One region of the Brevibacillus sp. HB1.1 genome, then DNA from elsewhere that is predicted to be linked to it. Evidence: riboswitches for the same ligand, from Rfam matches in the RefSeq annotation. Region 1 holds a riboswitch; each other region holds the start of a gene.
The links. Region 1 has a riboswitch for S-adenosylmethionine ahead of HPY27_RS03275 (homoserine dehydrogenase). Riboswitches for the same ligand answer to the same signal wherever they lie in the genome.
Positions count from the first base shown of each region.

Region 1 (3,485 bases):
GCCACAAGGATAATAGGGAAGCTCGGTGCAAATCCGACACGGTCCCGCCACTGTAAGAGGGGAGTCAGCGTCCAACAAGCCACTGGTCTATCAAAATAGACGGGGAAGGCGACGCTAGACGATGAACCCATAGTCAGGAGACCTGCCTGTTTCGACAACACTGATAGACCTACGGGAGATAGGGAGGTGTTAGAGATGGCTTGCGAAAAACAGCGCGTGGACAAGTGCGTCCCTCTTTTTCTGGCATTTTCTAACGATCGTCACGGTCGAGCGGAAAATGTTCTTTTTATTTTGGGCAGGATAAAAGAAGAGGAGGGCGTGCGATGATTCAACTTTTCATTTGCCAATGGTGCGGATATGTCGAGGAAAAAGAGCTGCCTGAGGAAGGTCAGGAGGGTGTGTTTCATTGCACTTGCTGCAGTATGGAAGAGGTAGAAAGCCTGTTCACTCCCAACTGAAAGCCTTGTCAAATCAGCTTACAATCAGAAAAGAAAGAATTTTGTTGACGCTTGCCTTGGAATTTCTTAGAATAAAGCTCAACAGCATAAATAGTTCTTATCCAGAGAGGTGGAGGGTCTGGCCCTATGAAGCCCGGCAACCGTCGCATATTGCGACAAGGTGCCAATTCCTGCGAGACGTTTCGTCTCGAAAGATAAGAAGCGGGTTACTCCATTAGTAGATGAACCTTCTTCTTAGCGAAGAAGGTTTTTTTTAATTTCATATTTTCTTTATCCAGAGAGGTGGAGGGACTGGCCCGATGAAGCCCGGCAACCGTCACGCATATTTTGTGACAAGGTGCCAATTCCTGCAGGACATATACGTCCTGGGAGATAAGGAGGAGGAGCATTAGCTACTAACAAGCCTTCTTCTTATCGAAGATGGCTTTTCTTTTTATCTAAAATTCGGGGTATGGGGTGGTCAGGATGAGTGCAGAAGTGGTACGCGTGGGATTATTGGGATTGGGAACAGTGGGTGGAGGCGTAATCAAAACGATCCGTTCGCAACAGGAGAAGCTGGCTTCTCGTCTGGGAAAACGAATTGAGATCGTCAAGGCCTTGGTGCGTGACTCGGAAAAAGAGCGGGCGGTTCATGTCGACCCGGCTTTACTGACAACTGACTTTGAGGAAGTATTGAGAAGCGATGTGGATATCGTGGTGGAGGTCATGGGCGGTGTAGAACCTACCTATGACTACGTCCGTGCTTTGATCGAAAAGGGCTGCCATGTAGTAACTGCCAACAAAGAACTTCTGGCGAAAAAAGGAACAGAGCTAGTCGATTTGGCAAATCAGCATCAAGTACATCTGGCCTATGAAGCGAGTGTGGCAGGGGGCATCCCGATCTTGAGCGTGCTCCGGCAGTTCCTTCGCACGAACGATATCCAAGGTGTTCGCGGTATTCTCAACGGAACAACGAACTTCATTTTGACGAAAATGGAAGCAGAACAGCTCTCTTATCAGGAAGTGCTCAAGCAAGCGCAGGAGTTGGGCTATGCGGAAGCAGACCCTCGTTCGGATGTAGAAGGCTTTGACGCTATGTACAAGTTGTACATCCTGGCACAGCTTGTTTACGGAGAATCGCTGCCGCTAGCAGATGTTGTTCGTAAAGGGATTTCAGATTTATCAGCGGGTCACATTCGGATTGCGAGTGAGCTGGGGTACCGGATCAAGCTCATCGCGCAGGCCTATCAAGCTGAACAAGGAATTCGCCTATCTGTTGAACCAACCATGCTTCCGCTGAGTCATCCGTTGGCGCAAATCCACGACGCGTTTAATGCTGTGCAGCTATCGGGCAACATCGTGGGAGACTTGTTGTTTACAGGAAGAGGGGCAGGAGAGCTCCCTACAGCAAGTGCAGTTGTAGAGGATTTGGCCTATTTATTGACACAGCCATTCACACCTCATCCTACTTGGAAAGAAAAAACGGCTGACAAAGCAGGAGTCACGGTGGATTCGGAGGAACGCGTCCTGTGTTATCTAGAGGGCTCATGTCATACTGCTACGCCAGATCGTGTCTTGTATTTCCTTCAGCAAGCAGGAGTCAACGTGCATAAACTAAAAGTCCAATTCGACTTGGGGGGCGTATTGCGTGCAGGTTTGATCGTGACAGGAATCAGTAAAGAGCACGAGTCCCTATTGAAAAATGATTTTGGCTTAGAAGTTCGCTGCTTCCCCATTATCGAATCTGCGTAAGTAAGAGGAAAAATAAGAAGAAAAGCCGTATTTCTAGTTACCTGGAAACACGGCTTCTTTTGTCAGGGGGCAGTCTCCACCGCTTTTGCGCGCGGCTGTACACGCCCGTCACTTTGTATGTCTACACTCTCAGAAATGGATTCAATACGTTTTAGCAGGGCAGCGCCGTTGCTTTCATTCATGGGTACAGCTTGTCCCAATTCTGCGTGAAACGGAAGCATCGTCAGCTCACAATCACCGCTTTTCGTACAGTTTGCTTGCAGAACCATCGTTTCCCAAGTCTTGGGTTCGCTTGATCGTGTGAAAATGAAATTGCCGAGACTATACGCAATCCATTTGTCATTGTATCGTTCAAAGCCTTGAAGTACGTGGGGATGACCGCCGACAATCAAATCTGCACCAGCATCGATGTAGGCACGAGACAACTCTTCTTGATGATCGACAGGATAATCGGAGCGTTCCTTTCCCCAGTGCGCAATCACCACGACGAGATCCGCTTGGTTGTTCGCATTTTGGATCGCTTTCACTGCTAGCGTAGGATCATAGGAAGCGGCCATACCTGGCTGGGAATCCCCTGCAAACCAGCTTGTTTCGGGAATGACCCTGCTGAAGCCGAGAATCGCGATCTTGATGCCGTTCTTTTCTATGAATACAGGGGAATAGGCACGGTTGGCATCCTTTCCGGCGCCGACGTATTCAATCCGGTTCTTGTCCAAAGCGTCAAAGGTATCGAGCAATCCCGGAACTCCTTGATCCATGGAGTGATTATTGGCGAGATTCACCACATCAATCCCTGCGTTTTTCATGGCAGGAGCAGCAAGTGGCGATGACTTGTAGACATACGCCTTGTTCTGTGCGGCAACACCTGTGGCAGTGATCGGCGTCTCCAAATTGGCAATCGTGATATCATCTTGCAAAAAGAGTGAGCTTACATGCTTGAATGGGTAGTCATAGCTGTTTGCGAGTAAGGTTTTCTCTACATTCCCTGACATCATGATGTCACCGACAAAGGTGAGCTGCACAGAGGTCTTTTGGTTCACAGTATTATCAGGAGCAGGCTGCTCGTTCGGGTTGGCATATTTTCCATCCATGGCAGTTTGGAATAGGTAATAGGTTCCGACGACGAAGATGGCCAATACGCTAAATAGGAGCGTGCTCTTTCCAACACGTACCCATGTTTTACGTGATTTCTTGCGCCGAGCTTTTACCCGACTTGATCTGGTCTCGTTCATTTTTCCCCCTTGTGATTCTATCCTTACATAAATGAATTTTGATATCCTATAAGTATTACGAAAA
Region 1 covers NZ_JABMIV010000001.1:666,705-670,189, reverse strand. The annotation lists cobalamin riboswitch at 1-164, shown strand, start outside; gene HPY27_RS30325 (hypothetical protein) at 324-458, shown strand; SAM riboswitch class I at 553-659, shown strand; SAM riboswitch class I at 726-837, shown strand; gene HPY27_RS03275 (homoserine dehydrogenase) at 924-2,189, shown strand; gene HPY27_RS03270 (CapA family protein) at 2,252-3,421, opposite strand.

Region 2 (3,485 bases), on a different contig from region 1:
AAATTATCTGCGTCCGGGATGCGCCCATCGCTTGGTACGCTTCGATAACGCCACGATCGACGTCATGCAGGGCCGTTTCCATCAAGCGTGAGATGTAAGGCGACGTATAGACGATGAGCGGCACAATTGCTCCTTCAATCCCAATAGAAGTGCCCACGATCAACTCCGTAAAAGGAATGATCGCAACCATCAGGATAATAAAAGGCAGCGAGCGCACAATGTTGATGATCGTATTCAGGGTGTGATAGATGATTTTGTTCGGGAAAAGGTGATTCGCCTGTGTGATGACTAACAAAATCCCGAGCGGAATCCCGATTAATGTCGCAATGAATAATGAAAACCCAACCATGATGACGGTTTCTTGTAGGGATTGTCCGAATATCGGAATCATTTCAATCAAACGCTCCATTAACTCCGCACCTCCTCTGGTGACACAATATCTACGCGGTAGACGGATTCACGCAAGAAGCGAATGCCATCCTGAATGGCCTGGTCTTCACCAGAAATGTGCAAAAGCAAAATGCCGAGCGCCGTTCCCTTAATGGTCGTAATCGAGCCGTACAACAGATTGGTGCTAATCGGAAAACGTGCAGAGAGTGTTCCTAGAACAGGATCGAGAGCGGCATCCCCGCGAAAGGCAACGCGAACAATTTTGGAAACGGGTCCGGTTTCTTTTATCTTGGACAAAATCTCCTGTGGTACCTGATCGTCGAAAACCGTTTTGATAAAATTACGTGTCGTTTGCTCTTGCGGATTGCTGAAAACATTCAGAACAGAGCCTTGCTCGATGACGACACCGTTTTCCATGATGGCTACCTGGTCGCAGATTTTTTTAATGACCTGCATTTCATGCGTAATGAGCACGATGGTCAGGTTGAACTTTCGATTGATGTCGAGCAACAGCTCCAGAATCGATTCAGTCGTCTGCGGGTCGAGAGCAGAAGTCGCTTCGTCACAGAGCAGGATTTCCGGATCAGTCGCAAGTGCACGAGCGATACCCACCCGTTGCTTTTGTCCACCGGATAGCTGAGAAGGATAAGCGTTTGCTTTATCAGACAAGCCAACCAAGCCGAGAAGGTCTTCTACCTTGCGCTTAATGACATCTTTGGGGACGCGATTCATCCGCAAGATTTCCGCCACATTGTCAAAGACATTATAGGAAGAGAGCAGGTTGAAGTGTTGAAAAATAATCCCGATCTTTTTGCGAGCTTGCCGCAGCTCTTTTTCTTTGAGGGTCAGCATGTTGTGGCCATTGACGATCACAGAACCGCTGGTCGGCTTCTCCAACAGGTTGATGGTGCGGAGCAGGGTACTTTTTCCCGCTCCGCTAAAGCCGATAACCCCGTAGATTTGCCCTTTTTCTACCTGAAGGGATACGCCCTTCAATGCTTCTACCTGCTTGTTTCCTACTTGATACGACTTATGAATATCGGTTAGCTGTATCATAACGAGTTCTCCTTGTTGTTCTTGATGTTCCTGGCGTCGATCTTACCAGGACGGCAGTACAGCTCCTTCAAAACGTTCGTCGATGAATTTTTTCACTTCTTCCGAACGGTAAATGTCTACCAGTTTTTTGATAGCTGGGTTGTCTTTGTTGGTTTCGTTGACTGCCAAGATGTTCACGTATGGAGAGTCAGCCGTCTCAGCGAAGATCGCATCTTTTTTCGGGGAGTAGCCAGCTTCCATTGCGAAGTTCGTATTAATCGAAGCTACCTCTACGTTGCTCAACGAGCGTGCCAGGAAAGCAGCCTCCAGCTCTTTGAATTGCAAATTTTTTGGATTTTCCACGATGTCCAGTGGCGTTGCATTGTCGCCCACGCCATCTTTGAGCTTAATCAAGCCAGCTGCCTGATAGAGCAGCAGGGCGCGTGCTCGGTTGGTTGGGTCGTTTTGAATGCCGACAACGCCGCCTGCCTGGATGTCCTCGACTTTTTTATGCTTGGTGGAGTACAGGCCCATCGGGTACGTGACGGTTTTTCCGACCTCGACAATTTTTGTTTTATGATCTTGATTGAACTTCGCCAAGAACGGGATGGTCTGGAAGCTGTTTACATCGAGATTTCCTTTATCGAGAGCTTGATTCGGCTGTACGTAGTCGTTGAAAACGACGACTTCGACTTCAAGTCCTTTGCCTTTGGCGACTTCTTTCACTTTGTTGAGAATCTCTTCGTGCGGGCCGCCAGTGACGCCCACTTTGAGTGAGGTTTGTTCAGCAGAAGTGCCACCGTTAGCAGGAGCAGTTTCTTGTTTACCGCCGCAAGCCGTTACGAACGATGCAGCGAGCAGTAGTGTAGTGAGCAGTAGACCAGTCTTTTTCATGAAAATACCCCTTTTCTCTGGATGTAAGATGGAAAAGAAAAAAGCCTCTTCCGACAGAAGAGGCGAAAACTGCGAGTATGTAACCACACTGCAACAATACCTCTCTTATCTGTCGGAATAAATTCCGCTGGATTTGGCACCGTATCGTTTGCGATAGGTTGCCGAGGTGTCATAGGGCCAGTCCCTCAACCTCTCTTCATAAGAGAATGTGCTATGAAATTATCATTCCAAACATTGTTGTTAATTCTTATTTGGATAGTTGGATTATAACGACTGAATTTTTAGGTGTCAACTGTTTTTGCAAACGAATGACTTGGTGGAAAAATGTGAAATTGATCAAAATACGAATATTATATTGAAGAATTAAAAAATCATATGTATAATGAGAGCGAATGAACCCGATACCAGCTATCGCAGGTGATGACATGACTCTAGTGGACTCCAATGAAACCAGAAAAAAGCTGTCTGCCATCTATAATGAGATAGCAAAAGAGTTGTTCGGATTTGGAACGACTTTGCTCCGAGTCACGATTGAAAACCAGATGATTACGTTCCAAGCCAAGCATCGCCGCTCTCCGCGCTCACAAGCGTTGGAAGGAGAAGCGCCGGCCCTCAAGCTCGAAGTCGATTTTCGCATGTCCCTTCTTTATAAGAAGAGACTGAGAGAGCGACTGGAGGAAGAGATGGGGTTGCCGTTGGAAGCCGTGCTACGGGACTATGATGCGCCTACGCAGTGGGCGATCACGAATGTTATTTTAGCTGAATCAGAACTGAATACCTGACGCAATCGTTCGGATTTTCTCTTTTGATCTATCTTAAGGGGAGACCGTAGACTTTGCGTAAAAACGGGTGTCACTTCTCTTTGTTTACGAAGAAAAGTGCTCTTGTTTAGAATGATACGTTCTAATCAAGGGTACTTTTCTTTTTATTGTACCACCATATTTTGTCATCAAATGAACCCAACTGGAGGAGAATTACGATGAAAAAATTACTTGCTGGAATCCTGTCTTTTTCTATGATGTCACTGGCTCTCGCTGGCTGTGGCAGCAATGATCAACCACAAGCGGGTGGGGCTGGCGGCGAAGCCAAGGGTGAGCCACAAAAGCTGGTCATCTCCACATGGGGCTTCTCTGAAGACTTTTTCCGCAAAGAAGTATATGAGCCGT
Region 2 covers NZ_JABMIV010000004.1:422,420-425,904, reverse strand. The annotation lists gene HPY27_RS14485 (methionine ABC transporter permease) at 1-409, opposite strand, end outside; gene HPY27_RS14480 (methionine ABC transporter ATP-binding protein) at 409-1,446, opposite strand; gene HPY27_RS14475 (MetQ/NlpA family ABC transporter substrate-binding protein) at 1,489-2,319, opposite strand; SAM riboswitch class I at 2,422-2,524, opposite strand; gene HPY27_RS14470 (hypothetical protein) at 2,745-3,101, shown strand; gene HPY27_RS14465 (ABC transporter substrate-binding protein) at 3,299-3,485, shown strand, end outside.
Region 2: another riboswitch for S-adenosylmethionine. It lies ahead of HPY27_RS14475 (MetQ/NlpA family ABC transporter substrate-binding protein); the one in region 1 lies ahead of HPY27_RS03275 (homoserine dehydrogenase).

Region 3 (3,485 bases), on a different contig from region 1:
ACATTCGCAGCGAAGCAACCTCCATAAATCAATATGGCTGAAGCAATCGTGGGCCCCCATTTTTTCCAGAAAGGAGGCTTTTGGAATATTGCCGCAAGAACCCCCACCAAAACAGGAACGCCAAATAAGGGAATCAGCAAATAATGCATCGAAAACCTCCCTCACTTCATTGTCATTATTTTCTACGAATGATATTCCAAAAAGTCTTCAAAATACATGGCAAATCATTTCGAAAAGGAGAGGGATAAGCAAATGCAAACCGCTCGTCGCCTATTTCGCTATCGGAACATGATGCCCCTTCTCTTTCCCATACTTTTCCTGCTTCTATTTCAGACGTTTCCTACCTATGCCCAGCCTCCCTATGCAAAATGGGGCAGGCTCGCGATGCAGGAAACGATGAAGCGATATCCAAACGCTCAAATTGTGGACTACCTGCACGTCGGACGAAAACAAAAAACACCCACCACGTCAGAAGAGACGTTTAAGCTCTTGCTTCAAGAAAGCAATCGCAGGTGGGCGTTACTCGTTCATATTGAATTTGTGAATCAGACAGAAGAAGTCGTAAACATCTCCTATGAGGAGACCCGCTAGTCAGCGAGCTGTTCCATCTCTTTCATCATGACTTCCATGTCCATGTCAGCTGCCATCCCGTACGCGCGGCGCATGTTTCCATCTCCATCCACAAGGAACATGCGAGCCGTATGCGCATAAGAACCATCTGGCTGCTTCATAACCATCAGACCAAAATCCTTCGTCACTTTCTCTACAGCCTGAGCGTCACCGCGCAGGAACTTCCAGCCACTCTGATCTGCCTTGAACTTGGCTGCGTACTCCTGCAAGACTTCTGGCGTATCGTTATCAGGGTCAAAGGAAATGGAGATAAACTCTACTTTGTCTCCAAACAGTCCCTTTTCCTTCAACTGATCTTGCAGCTTGGCCATGTTGTACGTGGTAGCCGGACAAATATCCGGACATTTGGTAAACATAAACTCAACCAGTCGTACCTTACCAGCACTTTCATTAAATGTATAGGTTGTTCCGTTACTGTTGTCTAAGGTGAAGTCCGCGATGGGCTTCAATACTTCGATCTTCTCTTGTGTCATGTACTTATAACCAAATACTCCGACGATAGCCAAAAGGATAATACCAGCTAACACAGGAAACCAATGTTTTTTTATCCCAGATTCCTGCTGCAATTGTGTTCCTTCACTCACGGGTTGCTTCCTCCCTGCTTGTCCCATGCGTGATGCCTCCTGATTACACGCGGGAGGCATTCACACTGTTTCTATCACTTCTTACTGTTCTACTTCACCTGGCCATGCGAGCATGCCGCCAACCATATTCGCCACGTCATATCCTTGTTCACTCAAATACGCTGTAGCATTATGGCTTCTGGCACCACTACGGCAAACCATCACAATCGGAATGTTCTTATCCAGCTCATCGATACGATGTGGCAAAAAGCCGAGTGGGATCAGCTTCGCCTCTTTAATGTGACCTGCATTCCACTCATCGACTTCACGTACATCAATGATTTGCAGCTCCTCTTTGGCTTCCAGCTTTTCCAACAGCTCTTGTGGTGTCATTTCCTTTACTCCATGGCTCATCGCTATTTATCCTCCTATATGTACGATCAGATCAGTTGTAACCACCTCCATGATATCACACGCTTTTTTACTTTTCTAACGCGAAGAGCACTTGGCTTTACCCTGCATCTATGCTCCCTATTTTCTACCATTATCTCCTATTTCGCTGTGGCAGTAGCCACACGGGATGTGAACAGCTTGAGGCAAAAGCGTTACAAATTAATGGCATGAGTGAAACACCTTTCATCCATATATACACAAAAACCTCCCTGATAACTACAAATTCCACATTGACAGCAAGGTTTTATTTTCATACAATTACGACAACAACTTTTCTCATCAAGAGCGGTGGAGGGACAGGCCCTACGAAGCCCGGCAACCAGCAGACTAGCTGCATGGTGCCAATTCCTGCAGAATCCAGTGATTCTGAGAGATGAACACAAGCCCGTGCATGATCGGAGCCTTCTTCTTCTCAGGAGAATGCTCCGTTTTTTTATTAGTCGATTTCATAGTAGAAGGAGAGATGAATATGTCCGATCAACAACAATGGAAGCCAGAAACGCTTGCGGTACACGGTGGGCAAGAGGTTGACCCTGTAACAGGCTCACGTGCTGTTCCGATCTATCAGACGACCTCCTACGTTTTCCGCGATACGGAGCATGCAGCCAATCTGTTTGGCTTAAAAGAGTTTGGGAACATCTATACACGCATCATGAATCCGACCCAGGATGTGTTTGAGAAGCGTGTTGCCCTGCTCGAAGGTGGTGTTGGTGCATTAGCGACCGCATCCGGGCAAGCTGCCATTACATTCGCCATCTTAAATATTGCGCATGCAGGAGACGAGATCGTCGCTTCCAGCAGTCTCTATGGCGGTACCTACAACCTGTTCGCCCACACGCTTCCCCGCCTCGGTATCAACGTTCATTTTGCTGATCAATCCAATCCGGAAAATTTCCGTGCTTATATCAATGAAAAGACAAAAGCCGTGTTTTGCGAGACGATCGGCAATCCACGCATTGATGTCGCTGATATTGAGGCGATCGCCCATATTGCCCACGAAAATGGCGTACCTTTGATCGTGGACAACACCTTCGCGACTCCGATTTTGTGCCGTCCTTTTGAGCACGGGGCCGATATTGTCGTGCACTCCACCACCAAATTCATCGGCGGCCACGGAACAGCAATTGGCGGTATTATCGTAGACTCTGGAAAATTTGACTGGAACAACGGGAAATTCCCAGGACTGACTACACCAGACCCAAGCTACCATGGCGTTGTTTATACAGAGGCAGTCGGTCCGCTCGCCTATATTATCAAGGCGCGCGTCCAGCTCCAGCGCGATATTGGTGCTGCCGTCGCCCCGATCAATTCCTTCTTGTTCCTGCAAGGATTAGAAACACTGCATCTGCGCATCGAACGGCATAGCCAGAACGCCTTGGCAGTAACCCAATTCCTCGCCAATCACTCTGCCGTAGAGTGGGTGAGTTATCCAGGACTCGAGTCAGACTCCCAGCGTGAGTTGGCACAAAAATATTTGCCAAAAGGTGCTGGCGCGATCCTGACCTTTGGAATTCGCGGTGGCGTTGAGGCAGGAAAAACGTTGATCGAGTCCGTGAAGCTGTTCTCCCATCTCGCAAATGTCGGGGACTCCAAGTCACTCATCATTCATCCAGCTAGCACAACACATCAGCAAATGACAGAAGAAGAGCAGGCAGCAGCCGGAGTGACCCCCGGACTTATTCGCCTCTCCGTCGGTACAGAATCGATCGACGATATCATTTCTGATCTGGAGCAGGCATTGCAGCGTGCGTTGCAATTATCCACGGTAGGTTAACCGTACCTTCAAAAGAAAGAAGAATCATGATCTCTCTGGATAGAGATTTATGATTCTTCTTTTTT
Region 3 covers NZ_JABMIV010000012.1:112,487-115,971, reverse strand. The annotation lists gene HPY27_RS25220 (hypothetical protein) at 1-149, opposite strand, end outside; gene HPY27_RS25215 (YqzG/YhdC family protein) at 253-591, shown strand; gene HPY27_RS25210 (SCO family protein) at 588-1,214, opposite strand; gene HPY27_RS25205 (rhodanese-like domain-containing protein) at 1,296-1,607, opposite strand; SAM riboswitch class I at 1,920-2,026, shown strand; gene HPY27_RS25200 (homocysteine synthase) at 2,116-3,420, shown strand.
Region 3: another riboswitch for S-adenosylmethionine. It lies ahead of HPY27_RS25200 (homocysteine synthase); the one in region 1 lies ahead of HPY27_RS03275 (homoserine dehydrogenase).

Region 4 (3,485 bases), on a different contig from region 1:
CATGCGGGAGATTGTTCCCTGCAAAATGCTGAATACCGTACCAGTCTCTTGCATTGTCTGGAACAGGATCGGCTGATACGTTTTTTCTCCGAGGAAGGTGACACGAGCAATCGTGCGGTTCCCCGAGGCCTTTTCGTGCGCGACTGCTTCACGCAGCTCTGTAGAATCCGCTACTTGTTCCACGAATTCTTGTGTCGTTAGATGCTGCGGACGAAGGAATACATCCAGTACGTTACCCGACTCGACGATCTTTCCTCCATCAATGACGCCAACACGATCACAAATGGAGCGAATGACGTGCATCTCGTGGGTAATCAACACAATGGTCAAGCCCAGCTTACGGTTGATGTCCAAGAGGAGTGCCAGAATGGAGTTCGTCGTCTGCGGATCGAGAGCCGATGTAGCTTCGTCACAGAGCAGCACTTTTGGATCATTCGCGAGCGCCCGAGCAATCCCTACACGCTGCTTCTGTCCGCCAGACAGTTGGGACGGATATTTGTCCTTATGTGCCTCCAAGCCAACCAGCTTTAGCAGCTCGTTCACTTTCTTATCAATCTCTGCCTTCGGACGCTTTGCCAGCTTGAGCGGAAAAGCGACATTTTCGCCGACTGTCGAAGAAGACAGCAAGTTGAAGTGCTGAAAAATCATGCCGATTGAGCGGCGCTTTTCTTGCAGCTTCCCTTCATCCAGCTTTGTCAAATCGACGCCGTCCACAATAACTTCCCCTGAAGTTGGACGCTCCAGCAAATTGATGCATCGGATCAACGTACTTTTCCCTGCACCAGAGTGTCCGATAATCCCGTATATTTCTCCTTGCTCTATGGAAAGGTCGATCCCCGTTAACGCTGGGATGGTTTTCCCTTGTACTTGATAGCTTTTATGCAAATGACGCAGTTGGATCAACGCATCCACCTCCCGACCACAATCTAAATAAAATCAGAAAACCCCTTTTTTCATAAACGAAAAAGGGGCTGCAACGCAATGTTATACGTTCGCATCCACCCTTCTCATCTATACAAGATCCAAACAATCTTGTAGGAATTGGCACCGCGACGTTCATCCGAAAATGAACCGGCTGCCGGGCTTCATAGGGCCTGTCCCTCCGCCTCTCTTGATAAGAAAGATATCTACGTATATTATGTTCGTCTTTTCTATTTCATGATGATACAAAACGGATTATATCCTTTTCGGAAATATCACGTCAATAGTAATAGAAGGAAAAGTTTTTTAATCCATGACGCCGTTGCGGATGATTTTTGACTTTACGTGGAAGCGAAACGTTGCATCCTGAAACATCTTTCGCCATTCAGCCTGCGTCATGTTGGCCATTCCTCTTTTCTCTGAACGATAGATCGAGCCGAAGCCAATTGGGTCAACATCGAGGCTCTTCAGTTTGCTTATGAGTTTATGCAATTCTTTTTCAAGCTCTTTCTCCAGTGCATGTTCCATGATTTTCAGCAACTTGGCATTTTCTAGCTTTAGCGGGATGGTTAACTCCAAAATTCGGGCATGCAACTTGACATGAATATCGAAGATTGGTGGGGATATTTGGCTTAATTTGATTTTCGCATGGCTGGAAATTGTATCGAAAACGAGCTGCACCTGGACTTTTTTGCTGTTGTGGTTTTTGGGTGACTCCCCAAAAATAGCAGTAGGAACAGAAGTATCATAGCTGCCGATGCGGAACTTTCCGTGGATAAGTTTGAGTAGAAAGGCTTCCTTGGGTGTAACCCATGACACATAACGATCACCTTTGAATAAGGCGATGCCTTTGATTTTCAGTTCATCTCCCTTTCTTTCTATGTACGGCATGACCGGGTCGATCCCTTTTTCATAGTAAGCCCGGAAAAACTCATGCATGGTCGAAGAAGGAATTTTTTCCCCACGGATATTTTGCTCAATCAAACGATACAGGTAGATTCCAATATTCCCTTGTTCTGAATAAGGATACGTCAGCATATCATATGTTTCGCCTGCAAACACACAAAGATAAATCCTGCTAGAAAGGGACGAATCCCGATACAACGTGTCAATGATGCTGCCAAGTCCCTGCTTTGAAAAGTTTTCACTGTAGAGGGCAACACGAATTTGCCCACCCAATACTCTTTTGTCTGATTGCAAATTCATCTTATCCCGGATTCCTTTGCTGGTTTCCCCTGTGGCTGATAAGATCTGTATCTTATGCCTTGCCTCTGGATTAATGGAAGGCATGACAGACGTCCCGCGAATTTTGCCATCTTTTAACAGATCATAGCCGACAGCCGTTGCAAGTCCTGTTTCATCGAAAATTTGCCGATCCGAGCAGCCTGTTACAATCAAGATGCCCGAACACCACAGCGCCAAAAACCGCTTCAACAAGGGCATCGCGTATTTTCGATCATGTCGCATCAGGCACTTTCCCCTTTGCTCGTCGATTTCGCCGGTTGCGTTCGCTGCTTTAGCAGAACCATGATGTACAAAAAATAGGGGTACAGGAATGCAACATACATACTCGTTTTCCCATACCAATCATTGATCATATTCATCTCCAACCTTGTAAACACCGTCAATGAAGTAATATAGATCAGGGGCATAATCCAATTCAACGATGTTCGCAAGTTGAATCCGAAGAGGCGTTTGAGTCCACGTGCAGAGCACCACAAATACAACATAATATTGGGCAAGATGACGATGAGCCACAAAGAAATGACAACCAGCTCGAACCTTTCCAGAACGGGGAGGTACACCATCTTGTGCAGATTGAGTGTCGCCCAGATCGTCCGCATAAGCTGACCCTGACTAAAGAAGACCAGGGACACGAGCATGATAAGCAAATACGCCAGATACGTCACCAGCACCGCCCACTGGGTACTTTTGTTGACCCTATCTTTATTTTCTACAAAGGGGTAAACCACGTAGATCACCTCAAAGCCAACACTGGTCAAAGACATGGCCAGCATTCCTTTGAAAAGGTTCTCCAAACTGCTGTCCATGATCGGAAACAAATACTCCCAATGCGCGTATTGCAGCGGAAAATAAAGATCACATAAAAGCCAGATCGTTACCGCAATCGAAAAAAACGTATATCCGGCTACTACTCTAATCCCCCCCACAATGGTGTAATACACGAGAAACAAGATGATTCCAGACAAAATCCACGTAGGCAAATTCGGAAACACCCATGTTTGGACCACTTCGATGTAGTTGCGCAGAATAACTCCCGCCGATATAAAAAAATAAGTCAAATAAAGGAGGCTAATGCCTGTTCCAAGCCACCTTCCAAACACATCTTCTTGAATCCCGTACAGATCGGCTGAAGGGTATTTTTGTAAGGTCTTGATAATGATCCAGACCGTTACATGAGTAATCAAGCCAGCAAGTATGACCGAAATCCAGGCATCATGCCCTGCTTCCTTGGCAATGATTCGTTGAAAGCCCAGGACACCCATCCCAACTTGAGTGCCATGCACCAGAAGCCCGGCAAGAAATGCTGATATCGTATTGCT
Region 4 covers NZ_JABMIV010000012.1:127,639-131,123, reverse strand. The annotation lists gene HPY27_RS25280 (methionine ABC transporter ATP-binding protein) at 1-903, opposite strand, end outside; SAM riboswitch class I at 1,005-1,121, opposite strand; gene HPY27_RS25275 (Ger(x)C family spore germination protein) at 1,228-2,388, opposite strand; gene HPY27_RS25270 (GerAB/ArcD/ProY family transporter) at 2,388-3,485, opposite strand, start outside.
Region 4: another riboswitch for S-adenosylmethionine. It lies ahead of HPY27_RS25280 (methionine ABC transporter ATP-binding protein); the one in region 1 lies ahead of HPY27_RS03275 (homoserine dehydrogenase).